DNA from 4 places in the Burkholderia sp. FW306-1C-G01B genome. Region 1 is predicted to be linked to each of the others. Evidence: predicted binding sites of a transcription regulator. Region 1 holds the regulator's gene; each other region holds the start of a gene.
The links. The regulator FliA, encoded in region 1, starts transcription of late flagellar genes. The targets are predictions, from matches to a motif close to CTAAAGTTTNNNNNNNNNNNGCCGNTA.
Positions count from the first base shown of each region.

Region 2: a site for FliA is predicted at 1,495-1,521, ahead of flgK (flagellar hook-associated protein FlgK). Genes of this name have one in related genera too.
Region 3: a site for FliA is predicted at 2,387-2,413, ahead of fliD (flagellar filament capping protein FliD). Genes of this name have one in related genera too.
Region 4: a site for FliA is predicted at 2,612-2,638, ahead of flgM (flagellar biosynthesis anti-sigma factor FlgM). Genes of this name have one in related genera too.

Region 1 is NZ_JBYSWZ010000026.1:12,983-17,121, reverse strand. It holds gene ahcY (adenosylhomocysteinase) at 149-1,567, opposite strand; S-adenosyl-L-homocysteine riboswitch at 1,600-1,727, opposite strand; gene AC3WLY_RS34255 (RNA polymerase sigma factor FliA) at 1,804-2,538, opposite strand; gene AC3WLY_RS34250 (MinD/ParA family ATP-binding protein) at 2,561-3,379, opposite strand; gene flhF (flagellar biosynthesis GTPase FlhF) at 3,372-4,139, opposite strand, start outside.
Region 2 is NZ_JBYSWZ010000007.1:208,722-212,860, reverse strand. It holds gene flgJ (flagellar assembly peptidoglycan hydrolase FlgJ) at 1-406, shown strand, start outside; gene AC3WLY_RS16135 (flagellar brake protein) at 651-1,406, shown strand; gene flgK (flagellar hook-associated protein FlgK) at 1,578-3,509, shown strand; gene flgL (flagellar hook-associated protein FlgL) at 3,527-4,139, shown strand, end outside.
Region 3 is NZ_JBYSWZ010000006.1:308,574-312,712, forward strand. It holds gene AC3WLY_RS14770 (dTDP-4-dehydrorhamnose reductase family protein) at 1-791, opposite strand, end outside; gene AC3WLY_RS14775 (DoxX family protein) at 1,043-1,456, opposite strand; gene fliD (flagellar filament capping protein FliD) at 2,535-4,046, shown strand; gene AC3WLY_RS14785 (hypothetical protein) at 4,115-4,139, opposite strand, start outside.
Region 4 is NZ_JBYSWZ010000007.1:218,866-223,004, forward strand. It holds gene flgD (flagellar hook assembly protein FlgD) at 1-82, opposite strand, end outside; gene flgC (flagellar basal body rod protein FlgC) at 135-560, opposite strand; gene flgB (flagellar basal body rod protein FlgB) at 603-1,091, opposite strand; gene flgA (flagellar basal body P-ring formation chaperone FlgA) at 1,296-2,549, shown strand; gene flgM (flagellar biosynthesis anti-sigma factor FlgM) at 2,668-2,997, shown strand; gene AC3WLY_RS16195 (flagella synthesis protein FlgN) at 3,075-3,515, shown strand; gene AC3WLY_RS16200 (M24 family metallopeptidase) at 3,565-4,139, opposite strand, start outside.

The sequences.
Region 1 (4,139 bases):
TTCGGTTGTCGATCTGTGCGATCAGTGGCCGCCGCCGGCCGCCGCGCGCACCCGAAGGCGCAACGCGAAGGCCGGCGATCCGGCGCCGTGCCGCCGCCGCACCGTGTGCCCCGAAGCAGGGCGCGCACGGCACGGCGGCGGCGGCGCATCAGTAGCGGTAGTGGTTCGGCTTGAACGGGCCGTCCTTCTGCACGCCGATGTACGAAGCCTGCTCGTCCGACAGCACGGACAGGTTCGCGCCGATGCGCGCGAGGTGCAGGCGCGCGACCTTTTCATCGAGATGCTTCGGCAGCACGTACACCTTGTTCTCGTACTCGCCGCCGCGCACGAACAGCTCGATCTGCGCGAGCGTCTGGTTCGCGAACGAGTTCGACATCACGAACGACGGGTGGCCGGTCGCGCAGCCGAGATTCACGAGGCGGCCTTCCGCCAGCAGGATCACGCGCTTGCCGTCCGGGAAGATGATGTGGTCGACCTGCGGCTTGATGTTTTCCCACTGGTACTGGCGGGTCGACGCGACGTCGATTTCCGAGTCGAAGTGGCCGATGTTGCAGACGATCGCGTTGTGGCGCATCGCCTTCATGTGATCGTGGTTGATCACGTGGTAGTTGCCGGTCGCCGTCACGAAGATGTCGGCCTTGTCGGCCGCGTATTCCATCGTCACGACGCGGTAGCCTTCCATCGCCGCCTGCAGCGCGCAGATCGGATCGATTTCGGTGACCCACACGGTCGCACCGAGGCCGCGCAGCGACTGCGCGCAGCCCTTGCCCACGTCGCCGTAGCCGGCAACGACCGCGACCTTGCCCGCGATCATCACGTCGGTCGCGCGCTTGATGCCGTCGACGAGCGATTCACGGCAGCCGTACAGGTTGTCGAACTTCGACTTCGTGACCGAATCGTTCACGTTGAACGCCGGGAACGGCAGGCGGCCGTCCTTTTCCATCTGGTACAGGCGGTGCACGCCGGTCGTGGTTTCTTCGGTCACGCCCTTGATGTGCGCGAGGCGCTTCGAGTACCAGGTCGCGTCGATGTCGAGGTGCTTCGCGATCGACTTGTACAGCGCGACTTCTTCCTCGTTGGTCGGCTTCGCGATCACCGAACGGTCCTTCTCGGCCTTCGCGCCGAGGATCAGCAGCAGCGTTGCGTCGCCGCCGTCGTCCAGGATCATGTTCGCGAATTCGCCGTTCGGCCATTCGAAGATACGGTGCGAGAACTCCCAGTATTCGTCGAGCGATTCGCCCTTGAACGCGAACACCGGCGTGCCGGCTTCGACAATCGCGGCCGCTGCGTGGTCCTGCGTCGAGAAGATGTTGCACGAGGCCCAGCGAACGTCCGCGCCGAGCGCCTTCAGCGTCTCGATCAGCACGCCCGTCTGGATCGTCATGTGCAGCGAACCGGCAATGCGCGCGCCCTTCAGCGGCTGCTGCGCCTTGTATTCGTCGCGGATCTGCACGAGGCCCGGCATTTCGGTCTCGGCGATGTTCAGTTCCTTGCGGCCCCAGCCGGCCAGCGCCATGTCGGCGACGACGTAATCCTTGGAAGCTTGCGAATCGATAATGGCGTTCATCACGCCCTCCTTTCTAAAAAAGTTCTAGATTGGTGACGTGAGCGCCGTTCAGGAAGCGGAGCCGGCGCGACGGTCGCGAAACGCGCGCCGCACGGCTGCTTGGTGAAGCCTTCCGAGCCTGGCGGACGCAGAGTGGTCCGTCGCAACGCTCCTCGGAAAACGGGAGGGATTGTAGCAAATCGGCGCGCAAAATGCGCAAGCGCGCGGCGTCGGCGCGCGTTGCCGTCTGGAAAGGGTCAGGACTCCGCGCCGACCCACGCCTGTTCGCGCAGCCGCGCGCGCAGGCGCGCGACGGCCTGGCTGTGCAGCTGGCACACGCGCGATTCGCTCACTTCGAGCACCGCGCCGATCTCGCGCAGATTCAGACCCCGTTCGTAGTACAGCGACATCAGCAGCTTCTCGCGTTCCGGCAGCCGCTCGATCGCCTCGACGAGCGCCTCGCGCAAATGCTCGTCGAGCAGCGACGACAGCGGATCGGCGTGATCGACGCGATAGCGGTCGAGGAACGGCTCGTCGTCGGCCGCGCGGTCGAAATCCTCGTAGTAGATGAGCTGGCTGCCGTGCAGGTCCTGCAGCATCCCCTGGTATTCGTCGAGCGGCATGTTCAGGTGCTGCGCGATCTCGGTCTCGCTCGCCGAGCGGCCGAGATGCTGCTCGACCTGGTGCACCGCGTGCTCGACCTCGCGCGACGTCTTGCGCAGGCTGCGCGGCAGCCAGTCGTTGCTGCGCAGCTCGTCGAGCATCGCGCCGCGGATGCGCTGCGTCGCGTAGGTCTCGAACTGCGCGCCCTGGTCTTCCTTGTAGCGGCCGGCCGCGTCCATCAGGCCGATCATGCCGGCCTGGATCAGGTCGTCGAGGTCGACGCTCGCCGGCATCTTCGCGACGAGCTGCAGCCCGAGGCGACGCACGAGCGGCGCATATTGCGCGAGCACGTCGGCCTGGGACATCTTTCCTTGAGCGTTGTACATCATGGCTCTCTCCTTCCGGTAGCGCTCACGCGGCGTGTGCCGCGCCCGCCTGATACGACGGCTTGCCGCCCGCGTGGACGGCGCGGTCCGCACCCGAACGCGGGCGCATCGGCCAGTACAGCAGGTCGGCGGCAATCTGCCGGTAGTCGCGCGCGGCCGCCGCCGACGGGAACGCGTCGACCACCGCATGCGTCAGCTCGCGCGCGTGTTCGACGAGCGGATCGGCGCTCACGCAGCCCGCGTCGGCAATCGACACCGTCAGGTAGCGGCTTGCGACGCCCGCGAGGTTGTCGAAGGCCGTCTTCGCATCCGCATGGCTGCCGACGTGATTGGTCAGCACGCGGAACTGCGCGAACGCGTGCGCGAAATGCAGCCGCTTCATGCACGCGTACGCCTCGGTGATCGCCTGCGCGGCGACCCGCGTGACGACCAGCACGTCGTGCGCTTCGCGTGCGAGCGCCGAGAACGAGCCGTCGGCGCCGAGCTGCGCGTCGACGAGGACGATGTCGGCCGGGCCGTCGATGAAGTCGCTCAGTTGCGTGTCGCTGTAGCCGGCGCGCGCGAGCCGCGCGGCCGCGCACAGGCCGAAGCCGGCGGCCACCCGCGTGCGCTCGCCGTCGCGCAGCCACGCGCCCGCGAGCGTCGCGCTGGCCGAATGCACGTCGGCGCGCTCGTCGACGACGAGCACATCCTTGCCGAGCGACGCGAGCGCCGCCGCCAGGTTCACGATGGTGGACGTGCAGCCGACGCCCGCCGGCCCGCCCGTCACCGCGACGATGCGCGACGCGCGCCCGGCCAGCAAGCGCCGCAGCCCTTCGGCCTGGTCGATGATTCGTTTATCCAAATCGCACCTCGTGCAGCTCGGCGGTGGAACGTGCGGTCAGTGCGGAGAGCAGCGTCGGCATGTCTTCGTCTTGCGGCACGAAGGGCGAGCCGTCGCGCGGCACACAGAACGCGCTCTTCAGCAGGAACTTGGTCGATGCGACATACAGGTTCTCCGGCACCTTCTGGCCGGTCGACACGTAATGGACCGGCAGCTTGTAGCGGATCACCGTGTCGAGCACGCCGCCGAGGTGGGTCGCCTCGTCGAGCTTCGTGAGGATGCAGCCGGCCAGGTCCGGATGCTCGCCCGCGCTGCGGTACGCCTGCACGACTTCGTTGAGCGTGTCGCCGTGGCTCGTCGCGTTGAGCAGCAGCAGGCGCTGCACCGGTGCGTTCGCGCCGTGCAGCATCGCGATCTGGTCGGACACCGCGCGGTCGCGCTGGCTCATGCCGATCGTGTCGATCAGCACGATGTGCTTGTTGCGCAGTTCGGACAGCGCGAGCGCGAGATCGCCCGCATCCTTCACCGCGTGCACCGGCACGCCGAGGATCTTGCCGAAGATGCGCAGTTGCTCGTGGCCGCCGATCCGGTAGCTGTCGGTGGTCAGCAGCGCGACCTTGCTCGCGCCGAAGCGCATCACGCAGCGCGCGGCCAGCTTCGCGGTGGTGGTGGTCTTGCCGACGCCCGTCGGCCCCATCAGCGCGAACACGCCGCCGCGCTCCATCAGCGCGTCCTCGCTGTCGAGCACCGGCAGGTTCGCCGCGAGCACCGACTGCGCCCA
Region 2 (4,139 bases), on a different contig from region 1:
GGCCAGCGCGTCGACCGGCATCCCGGCGCGCTTCATCGTCGGCCAGGCCGCGCTCGAATCGGGCTGGGGCAAGCGCGAGATCCGCGCGGCCGACGGCTCGACCAGCTACAACGTGTTCGGCATCAAGGCGAACAAGGGCTGGACGGGCCGCACGGTGTCGGCGTTGACGACCGAATACGTGAACGGCACGCCGCGCCGCGTGGTCGCGAAATTCCGCGCTTACGACTCGTACGAGCACGCGATGACCGATTACGCGAACCTGCTGAAGAACAATCCGCGCTACTCGGGCGTGCTGAGCGCGAGCCGCAGCGTCGAAGGCTTCGCGCACGGGATGCAGAAGGCCGGTTACGCGACCGACCCGAACTACGCGAAGAAGCTGATCTCGATCATGCAGCAGATCGGGTGACGGGCCAGGGCCTGCGCCCGCCGATAACAGGCTCCGGCCCACCGTCAATTACCCTCTCAGGACCGCGCCCGGCATACCGCCGCGCGCGGTTTCAACGTTTGCGCGAAAAAAAACGGGAAATCGATCTAAACTTTCGGTCAGCACTGCCGCTAAGTGTGAGAGACCTGCGACCGGGCCTTGTTCTGGCCCGGTTTTATTGCGCACCGGTTGCCCGTGCGCCCATGACAAGAAAGACCGGCTAGCCATGAATATCGAAACGTCGACGGACCCCAGCCTGGACGCAGGCCACTCCGGGCCCGACTATGCCCGCCGCAATCCGCTGGAAATCGGCGTGCAGCTGCGCAACCTCGTGAACCGCGGCGATTTCCTGACCGTCCAGTATCCGGGCGGCCAGCTCGTCACGCGCCTGCTCGAGGTCGACGTCGGCGCGCGGACGTTCACGTTCGACTGGGGCGCGCTGTCCGAGCAGAACGCCGGCATCCTCGGCGCGTCGCACTGCACGTTCGCGGCGTCGCCGGAGGGCGTGCGCGTCGAATTCACCACGGGCACGCCGCGCGAGACGCGCTACGAGGGGCTGCCCGCGTTCGTCGCCGATTTCCCCGACGTGCTGATGTGCATCCAGCGCCGTGAATATTTCCGGGTCGACGCGCCGATCGTCGATCCGTTCCTGTGCCGCGGCAAGCTGCCGGACGGCGAGAGCTTCCTGTTCGAGGTGCACAACCTGTCGCTCGGCGGCGTGGGGCTGCGCACGGCCGACGAACGCGTCGAGGCGCTCGAGGTCGGCACGCTGCTGCCCGACGTCGAGCTCGAGCTGACCGGCCACGGCAAGCTGTCGCTCGACCTGCAGCTCGTGTCGCAGCGCTCGACGCAGATGCCGAACGGGTCGCGGCGCTACCAGCTCGGCTTCCGCTACATGTCGCTGCCGGGCAGCGCCGAGAACACGCTGCAGCGGCTGATCACGCAGCTCGAAATGAAGCGCCGCTCGCTCGTGCGGGCCTGACGCGCACGCGGCCGCCGGCCCGCACGGGCCGCCCGCCGGACGCTTCGACCAGCGACGCGCGTGTCGCGCGTCGCACGTGCATTTTTTCCTCAATTTTTTCGATCCGCGGCCGTTATACCGGGAGTTACGCAACCCGGCGGCCGCAGCGCGGCCGGCTCATCAGGATCGCGCATGTCCAACTCACTCATGAACCTCGGCGTCAGCGGCCTGAATGCCGCGCTCTGGGGCCTCACGACGACCGGCCAGAACATCAGCAACGCCGCGACGCCGGGCTATTCGGTCGAACGCCCCGTCTATGCCGAGGCGAGCGGCCAGTACACGAGCAGCGGCTACATGCCGCAGGGCGTGAACACCGTCACCGTGCAGCGGCAGTACAGCCAGTACCTCAGCGACCAGCTGAACGGCGCGCAGACGCAGGGCGGCGCGCTGTCGACGTGGTATTCGCTCGTCTCGCAGTTGAACAACTACGTCGGCAGCCCGACAGCCGGCATCTCGACCGCGATCACGAGCTACTTCACGGGGCTGCAGAACGTCGCGAACAACGCGTCCGACTCGTCGGTGCGGCAGACCGCAATGAGCAACGCGCAGACGCTCGCGAACCAGATCACGGCGGCCGGCCAGCAGTACGACGCGCTGCGCCAGAGCGTGAACACGCAGCTCACGAGCACCGTCACGCAGATCAACGCGTACACCGCGCAGATCGCGCAGCTGAACCAGCAGATCGCGTCCGCGAGCAGCCAGGGCCAGCCGCCGAACCAGCTGATGGACCAGCGCGACCTCGCGGTGTCGAACCTGTCGAACCTCGCGGGCGTGCAGGTCGTGCGCAACAGCGACGGCTACAGCGTGTTTCTCGCCGGCGGCACGCCGCTCGTCGTCGCGGACAAGAGCTATCAGCTCGCGACCGTCACGTCGCCGTCCGATCCGAGCGAGCTGACCGTCGTGTCGCAGGGGATCGCCGGCGCGACCCCGCAGGGGCCGAACCAGTTCCTGTCCGACGCGTCGCTGTCGGGCGGCACGCTCGGCGGCCTGCTCGCGTTCCGCAGCCAGACGCTCGACCCCGCGCAGGCGCAGCTCGGCGCGATCGCGACCAGCTTTGCCGCGCAGGTCAACGCGCAGAACGCGCTCGGCCTCGACCTGTCGGGCAACGTCGGCGGCAACCTGTTCACGACCGGCTCGCCGATCATCTACGCGAACCAGGGCAACACCGGCAACGCGGCGCTGTCCGTGTCGTTCGCGAACGCAGCGCAGCCGACCACGGGCGACTACACGCTGTCGTACGACGGCACGAACTACACGCTGACCGACCGTGCGAGCGGCACGGTGGTCGGCTCGTCGGCGTCGATGCCGGCGTCGATCGGCGGGCTGAACTTCTCGTTCACGTCGGGCTCGATGAGCGCCGGCGACAAGTTCACCGTGCAGCCGACGCGCGGCGCGCTGAACGGCTTCGGCCTCGCGACGTCGAACGGCTCGGCGATCGCGGCGGCGGCGCCGTACGTGCCGTCGGCCACCACGACGAACACGGGCACCGGGACGATCGGCGGGTTGTCGGTCACGAGCCCGGCGGCCGCGGCCAATGCGCATAACTACACGATCACGATGGGCGGGACGTCGGCCGCGCCGACCTATACGGTCACGGACAACACGGCCGTGCCGCCGACGACCACCGGCGCGCAGCCGTACCAGGCCGGCACGCCGATCACGCTGACGGCCGGCGTCACGGTGACGGTGTCGGGCACGCCGGCGGTGGGCGACACGTTCACGGTCGCGCCGAACACGGGCGGCACGAACGACGGCAGCAACGCGCTCGCGCTGTCGAAGCTCGTCAACTCGAAATCGTTCGGCAACGGCTCGACCACGTTGACGGGCGCATACGCGAACTACGTGAACAGCATCGGCAACACGACGAGCCAGCTGAAGTCGTCGAGCGCCGCGCAGACCGCGCTGGTCGGCCAGATCACGCAGGCGCAGCAGTCGGTGTCGGGCGTGAACCAGAACGAGGAAGCGGCCAACCTGATGCAGTACCAGCAGCTCTACCAGGCGAACGCGAAGGTGATCCAGACGGCGTCGACGCTGTTCCAGACCGTGCTCGGCCTGTTCAACTGATTTCGGGGACCGAAGCGATGAGGATTTCCACCACCCAGTTCTACCAGCTGAACGTCGCTCAGATGAGCGACCAGCAGGCGCAGCTGTCGCAGCTGTACCAGCAGATCTCGAGCGGCGTGAGCCTCGCGACGCCGGCCGACAACCCGCTCGGCGCGGCGCAGGCCGTGCAGTTGTCGATGACGTCGGCGACGCTGTCGCAGTACGCGTCGAACCAGAACGCCGCGCTGTCGTCGCTGCAGAAGGAAGACCAGACGCTCATCAGCGTCAACAACCTGCTGAACAGCATTCATACGGTCGTGATCCAGGCCGGCGACGGCTCGCTGTCCGACAGCGACCGCTCGGCGCTGTCGACGCAGCTGCAGGGCTATCGCGACCAGCTGCTGACGCTCGCGAACTCGACGGACGGTTCGGGCAACTACCTGTTCTCTGGCTTCCAGTCGACCACGGCGCCGTTCTCGAACGCGTCGGGCGGCGGCGTGACCTACAGCGGCGATATGGGTTCGCGGGAGGTGCAGATTGCCGACACGCGTTCGATCTCGCAGGGCGACAACGGCGCAAACGTGTTCCTGTCGGTGCCGATGCTCGGCAGCCAGCCGGTGCCGCTCGCCGGCGCGGGCAACACGGGTACGG
Region 3 (4,139 bases), on a different contig from region 1:
GCCGCGATCCGCTGCGCGATGTCGTACTTCGTCATCGGCTCCTCGCCCGACCAATGACGGATACCCGTGATGGCCGCGCCCGCGAGATGACGCAGCGTCAGGTCGCGGATGACTTGCGCGACGTCCGGCGTGTAGGTCGGATAGCGGATCGCCCATGCATCCATGCCGACCGCGTCGGCACCCGGGCGCGCGGAAGCGACGATCGCGGGGACGAGGCTCGTGACGGCCGATTCGCTCCAGTCGGCGACCGGGCCGTAAAGCAACGGCAGGCGCAGCACGCACGACAGCGGCGATGCGGCGAGGAGCGCAGCTTCGCCTTCCAGCTTCGTGCGGCCGTAGATGTTCAGCGGGTTCGGCGTGGCGTCTTCACGGTACGGGGCCGCCTTGCCGTCGAATACGTAGTCGGTGGAGATGCCCAGCGTCCATGCGCCATATCGCGCGGCGAGCGCGCCGATGCGGGCCGGCGCTGTGACGTTGATGGCGCGCGCGGCGGCCGGGTCGCGTTCGCAGACGTCGGGGCGGCGTTCGGCTGCGCAGAGGATGACGGCGGCCGGTTTGCGGGTTTCGAACAGGTGTTCGAGGGCCGGCTGGTCGAGCGCGTCGAGTCGGGCGATGTTTTCCGGGGGCAGCGCGAGAAATTTTGCGCCTGCGCTTTGCGGGTTCCGGATGGTCGCGAGCAGCGTCAGCGACGATTCGCGGGCCAGCGACGCGGCAACCGCGCGGCCGAGCAGGCCGGAGGCGCCGATGACGAGGATGGTCGGGAGTTCGGTCGACGAAGTTGGGCTTGGCATGGGCGGCGATTCGGGTGACGTAGGGAGGCGCGAGGTCGCGTTCGGCGTTCGAGCTGCGGTCGTCCGGAGGATAGCGGAAAAGGTGCGCAACCGATCAACGACCAACGACCCTCGAACCGTACCATGCGGAATCGCCACCCGGCGCACGCAATCTCCGGAGCCACCGGTGATTCGCCCGCCACCCCAAAGACAAAGCCCGGCACACTTGCGCGCACCGGGCCTGCCACACTGCACTGAAACTTCGCGCCGCTTTACTTCCGGTCGATCGAATACCGCCCCGGCCCGGTCAGCGCGAGCAACAGCAACCCGCCGATGATGCTGACGTTCTTGTAGAAGTTGATCATCGCCATGTACTGGTCCATGCCCTGCAGCGCCCAGTAGCGATGGCCGATCAGCGCGGTCGCGAGCGTATAGGCGGCGAACACCAGCGCGAGCGGACGCGTATAGAAGCCGATCGCGATCAGCAGGCCGCCGGCCAGTTCGACCGCCACCGCGATCACGGCCGCCAGCTCCGGCGCCGGGTTCCCCGTCGACGCCATGTATGCGACCGTGCCCGAGAAGCCGTTCAGCTTCTGCCAGCCGAACAGCATGAACAGGATCATCAGCAGCACGCGAGCCGCCAGCAGCAGCTCGTCCTTCTTCGACTCCAGCGAAACGTAACGCATAGCAATCACCCTTGAATTGACGGTTCGATGCATCCGGCGCCGATGCGCGCCGAATCGGCACGCCAGGTCGGCAACGGACCACTCCTCGCGCAATCGGACAGCGGACCGGACGGCCCGCCGCCGAAGAATCCGTCCGGTTGCGCCGTTCCTGGCGCGCTCCGGATCGGTTCTGGCGAAGCACGAGTGCAGTCTACTGTCTCACCAGGAATCATCAATCCTCCATAAAGCGATTCGCCGTCTCAATTAAGTAGACAATCGGACGCAACAAGGCCGCTACACAGCGGATGACGGGGCAGCGCAAACGACTCTCGGCCCCGCGCAAATCGCTCCGTTCTCGTGTTTCCAGATCAGGAAAACTGTTCCCCTTCTTCCTGGCCGCCTTATTCAATTGATATTGTCGGCGCCAATTGACACATGCCGGCCACAACAACTCGTCTCGACAGTTAATTGGCGACACGTTCTACGCGTGCTTCATTCGCCATTGATTCGGCGTAGCAATTCGATCGCCTTTACAATCAGCTAGTGATCTTTTTTCGATCAAAGACACACGGACCGGGAATGCAAATTGGTAACCGAAAACGTTTCACGTACGCGTGGCCCGACATCTCACGTAGCGTGATATCGCCTACCTGACAAGGTTTGCGGCTCGATACTGACCAAGCATGGCGCCTGCTCCACGCAGCCGCTCCGCCTGACGTTTAGCGGCATGAACGAAAAATTCCTCATCAAACATTCACGCTTTCAGCAAGTTTTGAACTCCAGCAAAAATCCCCCAATAAATACAATTGCAATCATGCGTTTGCGATAAAAAATCGCAAGCCACCATCCCGCATCCATCTGCCCACCCACCATCTACAATTTTCTCAACAAACATTACAAAAAATTACCAATTAATACCGGTTTAAATATACGATGGCGCACCGATTCGTTCTTACGTTTCCCCGACGCCTCCCGTGAACCCCGGCATGCGTCGCGCGGGAGGCAGCATGCAGGCGAATCGCGACGAGGCCGCCCGGATCACCGCGAGCGGACTCGGCAGCCGTTCGTCGCAGGATCGCCTTTCAACCGGAGCCCACCCATGCCAACGAACACGCCCGTGAATAACAGCGCGAACGCGAACAGCCTGATGCAACAGGCGGCGCAATCGATCATCAACGGCTCGACCGGCAATCCGTCGATGGACGTCGGCACGCTGGTCAAGACGCTGGTGAACGCGAAGACGGCCGGCCGTGCCGCGACGCTTGCCGCGTCGCAAGCGACCGGCAGCACGCGGATTTCCGCATTCGGCGCACTGTCGTCGGCGCTGGGCGCGCTCCAGGCGGGCCTCACATCGCTGACGAACGGCGGGCTGCAGTCGACGTTCAACGCCATCGCGAGCGGCAAGGGCCTGACCGCGACGGCGGGTGCGGGCGCGGTCGCCGGCACCTACACGATCGGCGTCACGCAGATCGCGACCGCGCAGGCGCTGTCGTCGGCCGGTTTCAACGGGACCAAGGCACTCGGCACCGGCACGCTGACGCTGTCGCTCGGCAGCCAGTCGTTCAAGGTCGAGGTCGGCAGCACGAACAACACGCTGTCGGGCATCGCGGCCGCGATCAACGCGGCGTCGAACAACCCGGGGATCAGCGCGACGGTCATCAACGGCACCGACGGCGCGCACCTCGTGCTCGCATCGTCGAAGACGGGCGCGGCGAACGCGATCAGCGTCGCGGTCGGCAACGTGGCCAACGACAACGGGCTGTCGAGCCTCGGCGTCACGTCGACGGCCGACACGGCCGGCGGCGCGTCGAAGATCGAATCGGCGAACAGCGCGGCCGCGTGGCGGCAAAGCGCGGTCGCGCAGGATGCGAAGTTCACGATCAACGGGATCGCGTCGACCAGCGCGAGCAACGCGGTGTCGGGTGTGCTGACGGGCATCACGCTGAACCTGTCGGCGGCCGCGGTCAGCGCGACCGATACGCAGACGCTGACGGTCAGCACCGACACGAAATCGCAGGCGGCGACGATCACGAATTTCGTGAGCCTGTACAACACGGTCGTCAAGACGATGGGCGCGCTGACGAGCTACACGGAAGGCGCGAACGCACAAGGCGCGCTGATCGGCGATTCGACACTGAACACGATCCGCAACTCGCTCGCATCGAGCGTCGCGCGCGGCGTCGACAGCGGCGGCACCGAGAAGGGCAGCGGGCACGCGAACCTGCTGTCGATCGGCATCAAGCTCGAGCGGGACGGCACGCTGAGCGTCGACAGCGCGAAGCTCGGCGACACGCTGTCCGCCAACCCGACGGCGGTCGCGCGCCTGTTCAACCCGACGAACGGGATCGGCACGCGCCTGACCGAGCAGATCACGCAATTTACGAAGAAGAACGGAATGATCGACGTGCGCACGACCGCACTGAACGCCGATCTGAAGCGCATCACGCAGCAGCAGTCCGATCTGTCCGACTACGCTGCGCAATTGACCAAGCAGTATCAAGCGCAGTTCACGGCACTCAACACGCTGATGGCCAGGATGAACTCGAACTCGCAGTACCTGACGCGGTTGTTCGGCGGCGCAAACAGCAACGGCACGCTGGCGAAAAGATGAACGGCCGGGCTCCGCGGTGACCGCTTCAGCGGTTCCCGCGCAATCAATGGTTCGAGCGGGTCGAGCCGTCAGCCGAGCCCCTCGACGCGGTCG
Region 4 (4,139 bases), on a different contig from region 1:
CCTTGTTGGTGTTCATCGTGTCGGTCGGCAGGGTCGACACGTTCGTGCCGTTGCCGCCGATCGTCGTGCTGGAGGAAGTCATCCTGGGTGGCCTTCTATCGGAACAGTCAGGTTGGGGTCGGTCGGCGCGCGGCTCACGAGCCGATCGTCAGCGTCTTGAGCATCAGCGTCTTCGCGGTGTTCAGCGTCTCGACGTTGGCCTGGTACGAGCGCGACGCCGAGATCATGTTCACCATCTCCTGCACCGGGTCGACGTTCGGCATCTGCACGTAGCCGTTCGCGTCGGCGGCCGGGTTCGCCGGGTCGTAGGTCGACTTCATCGGCGACGGGTCGTCCATCACCTTCGTCACGCGCACGCCGCCCACGCCCTGGCCCGACGCGGTGCGCGCGCCGCCCATCGGGTCGGTCGCGAACACGACCTGCTTGGCCTTGTACGGCTTGCCGTCGGGGCCGGTGGCGCTGTCGGCGTTCGCGAGGTTCGACGCGGTGACGTTCAGGCGCTGCGATTGCGCGGACAGCGCCGAACCGGCGACGCCGAAGATGTTCATCAACGAAGGCATGGAGGCTCCTTGTGCTTGTGCGCGGGTTCGGAAGCGGCGCGCTTACGAGTTCGTCGAGATCGCGGCGATCATGGCCTTGATCTGCTGGGTCATCACGGTCATCCCGGTTTCGTAGTGCAGCGCGTTGTTCGCGAACTGCACGCGTTCGACGTCGAGATCGACCGTGTTGCCGTCGAGCGACGGCTGCAGCGGCATCCGGTACTGCGCGCGGCCGTAGTCGTCCGCCGGGCCACCCGTCGGGATCAGCTTCGCCGTGCCGGCCATGTGGCCCGCCGCCGTCGACACCATCGACATGCCGCTCGTCACGCCGGCCGGCTGCGTCATCGGCAGTTGCGCGGCGTTGCTCGGCGCTAGGCCGCCGTTCGTCTGCTTCAGCGAGCGCGCGAGCGTCGACGCGAAATCGACGTCGCGGGCCCGGTAGCCGGGCGTGTCGGCGTTCGCGATGTTCGACGACAGCAGTTCCTGCCGATAGGCGCGCACGTCGAGCGCCTGTCGGCCGAACGCGAATTCCGCATCGAGTTTGTCCAGCATGTGTGCGTCTCTCCGTATGAAGCGCTGCACGCCCCTCGCGCCGGATGGCGACCCGAGAGGCTTTTTTCCATGACAGCGATGGTAGGCGCGGCACGCAACCGGCAATCGGGCGAATAACGCGGCAAAGCCCCCCTCTATTCATCGTTTGCGCAGCGGCCCCGCTCCCTAGAATGCAAATCGGATCAACGGATCGAGGGCAAGGCGATGACTGGCAGCGCACTTCGCGGCAGGAACGGGCGGCTCACGCACGTCCGGCGTGCGTTTGCGCTCGCCGCGGCGCTATGGATCGCCGCCCCGGCCGCGCACGCGGACGACGGGACGATCGTGATTCCCGGACGCGGCGAAACGGCCGAAACCGCGCTCGCGCACGCCAATGCGGCGAGCGGCGGGCAGTTCGGCGGGAATGCGGGGACGGGTTCGGGCGCAGGCATGGCGCAGGACGCGGGACGCGCGGCGGCAGGTGCGGGTGGTACGGCCGGCGCTGCCGCTGCCGGCCATGCGGCGCAACCGGCGAGCGCGATGGTCGTGACGAACGTCCCGCCGCCAGCCCCCGCACCGGCAGCCGCGCCGGCCCCCGTCTATGCAGCCGCTCGCGCGAACACCGTCTACGGCGCGCCGCGCGCCGCCGATCCCAACGCCATCGCGACGGTCGTCGCCGGAACGGCCGAGCCCGCGTCGAATCCCACGCGGCCGGCGCCGCAGGCAGTCGCTGCGCGCATGGCAGCAGCGCGCGCCGCGTCAGCCGCGCCGGCGCCGCGCGCACCGGCGGCTTCCCCGGCGGCTTCCGCCAACCCGGCCCAGGCGGCCCCCGCGGCCCAGAGCGCGACGCCGCCCGGCCAACAGGACCCCGACTCGATCCGGCGCGCAGCCCTCGCGTTCCTGCAGCAGCAGATCGCGGGCCTGCCAGGCAAGACCACCGCGACGGTCACGACCGCGTTTCCGCGCGGGCTCGCCGCGTGCACGACGCTCGAGCCGTTCCTGCCGACCGGCGCGCGCCTGTGGGGCCGCACGACGGTCGGCGTGCGCTGCGCGGGCGAACGGCCGTGGACCGTCTACCTGCAGGCGAAGGTCGCCGTGCAGGCCACCTATTACGTCGCCGCGCGCCAGATCGCGCCCGGCGAGCCGCTGGGCGCGGCCGACCTGGTCGCGCGCGACGGCGACCTGACGGTGCTGCCGCTCGCGGTGATCACCGATCCGGCGCAGGCGGTCGGCTCGACCGCGCTCGCGCGCATCTCGGCCGGGCTGCCGCTGCGGCAGGACATGCTGAAGAGCGCGGCGTCGGTATCGGCCGGCCAGACGGTGCGGGTCGTCGCGGCCGGCCCCGGTTTCACGATTTCGGCCGAGGGCAGCGTGCTCGCGAATGCGGCGCCCGGCCAGTCGGTGCGGGTGCGGATGGCGGCGGGCCAGATCGTCACGGCAATCGTCAAGGACGCCGGCACCGTGGAAATTCCGCTGTAGGGACGGATCCCGCCGCAAGATTGCAAAGAATTGTTTATTCGGAGAATTTCGGGCTCACGATGCTAAAGTTCGGGCCGACCCGGCCGTTATCTGGGTCAAACCGTACAGGAAACCCATCGTGAAGATCGATTCCACTCCGAAACCGAGCCCCCTCGCGCCGACCGGCAACGGCGCGGCCCGTGCACAATCCGGCGCGGCCCAGTCGTCCGCGCAGGCGGCCGACGCAGGATCGACCGGCGGCGACGCGACCGTGAACCTGTCGGGTCTGTCCGGCCAGTTGCGCTCGGCATCCGCGTCCGGCAACGCCGATATCGACACGGGCCTGGTCCAGTCGATCAAGGAAGCGCTGAACAACGGCACGCTGACGATCGATGCGAACAAGATTGCCGACGGCGTATTGAACACCGCCCGCGAACTGCTGCAACAGCAGCGCCCGCAGGGCAGCTGAGCCGGCCGCCTCGCGGCCGGTCCCCCCGGTTTGCCGGCGCGCCGCACCCCGCGCTCCGGCGCGACGAGCATGACGCGATGAGAGAAGAGCTGCTGGCCACGGTCAACGACGAACACGCGACGGTCGAGGCGTTCGCGTCCCTGCTCGCCTACGAGGAAAAAGCGCTGACGACGGCGGAGCCGCTCGACATGCTGCCCGGGATCGTCGAGAAGAAGAGCGAGCTGATCGACCGGCTCGCGCAGCTCGAACGCACGCGCGACACGCAGCTGTCCGCGCTCGGCTTTGCATCGGGCAAGAAAGGGATGGACCAGGCCGCCGAGCGCGATGCACGCCTCGCCGGCCGCTGGCAGTTGCTGCAGCAGGCCGCCGAACGCGCGCGCCAGGCCAACGCGAACAACGGGATGCTGATCCGGATCCGGATGGACTACAACGAGCGCGCGCTCGCGGTGCTGCGCTCGGCGCCCGCACCGGCCGGCGTCTACGGCCCCGACGGGCGCGTGTCGGCGCTGACGCGCTGACGTCGCGCCGCGCGGCCGCCCGACGGCCGCGCGCCTGCCTTGCCCTTCCTTACAACAGCGGACACGCGGTGACCTGCGTGCCGCGCGCCACGCACAGCCGCTCGTAGTCGCGCAGGTACGCGCGCTCGTCGTCGTCCAGCAGGTCGAGATCGATCAGGTCCCAGTCGTAGCCGACCGTCACGATGTTCTCGAACGTCACCGTATCCGGCTGCGCTTCGTCCGGCCGGATGATCACGATGTTCTCGATCCGCACGCCGCCCTTGCCCGGCACGTAGATGCCCGGCTCGACCGAAATCACCGCATTCGGCACCAGCCCGTATTTCGCGCCCGGCGCGAAACGCACGCCGCCTTCGTGCACGTGAATCCCGACGCCGTGCCCGGTGCCGTGGCCGAAGTCGTGGCCGTGATCGCGGCACACCTGCCGCACGAGCGCATCGACGTCGCCGCCCGTCGCCGAGGCCGGGAAGCGCGTGACGAGCCCCTTGATGCAGGCCTTCAGCGCGACCGTGTAGATCTCGCGCTGCCACGGTTGCGCGACCGTGTCCGCGCGCGTGCGGCGCAGCACGACGCGCGTGCAGTCCGTCGCGAAGCCGGCTTCGTAGTACGCACCGCTGTCGAGCAGCA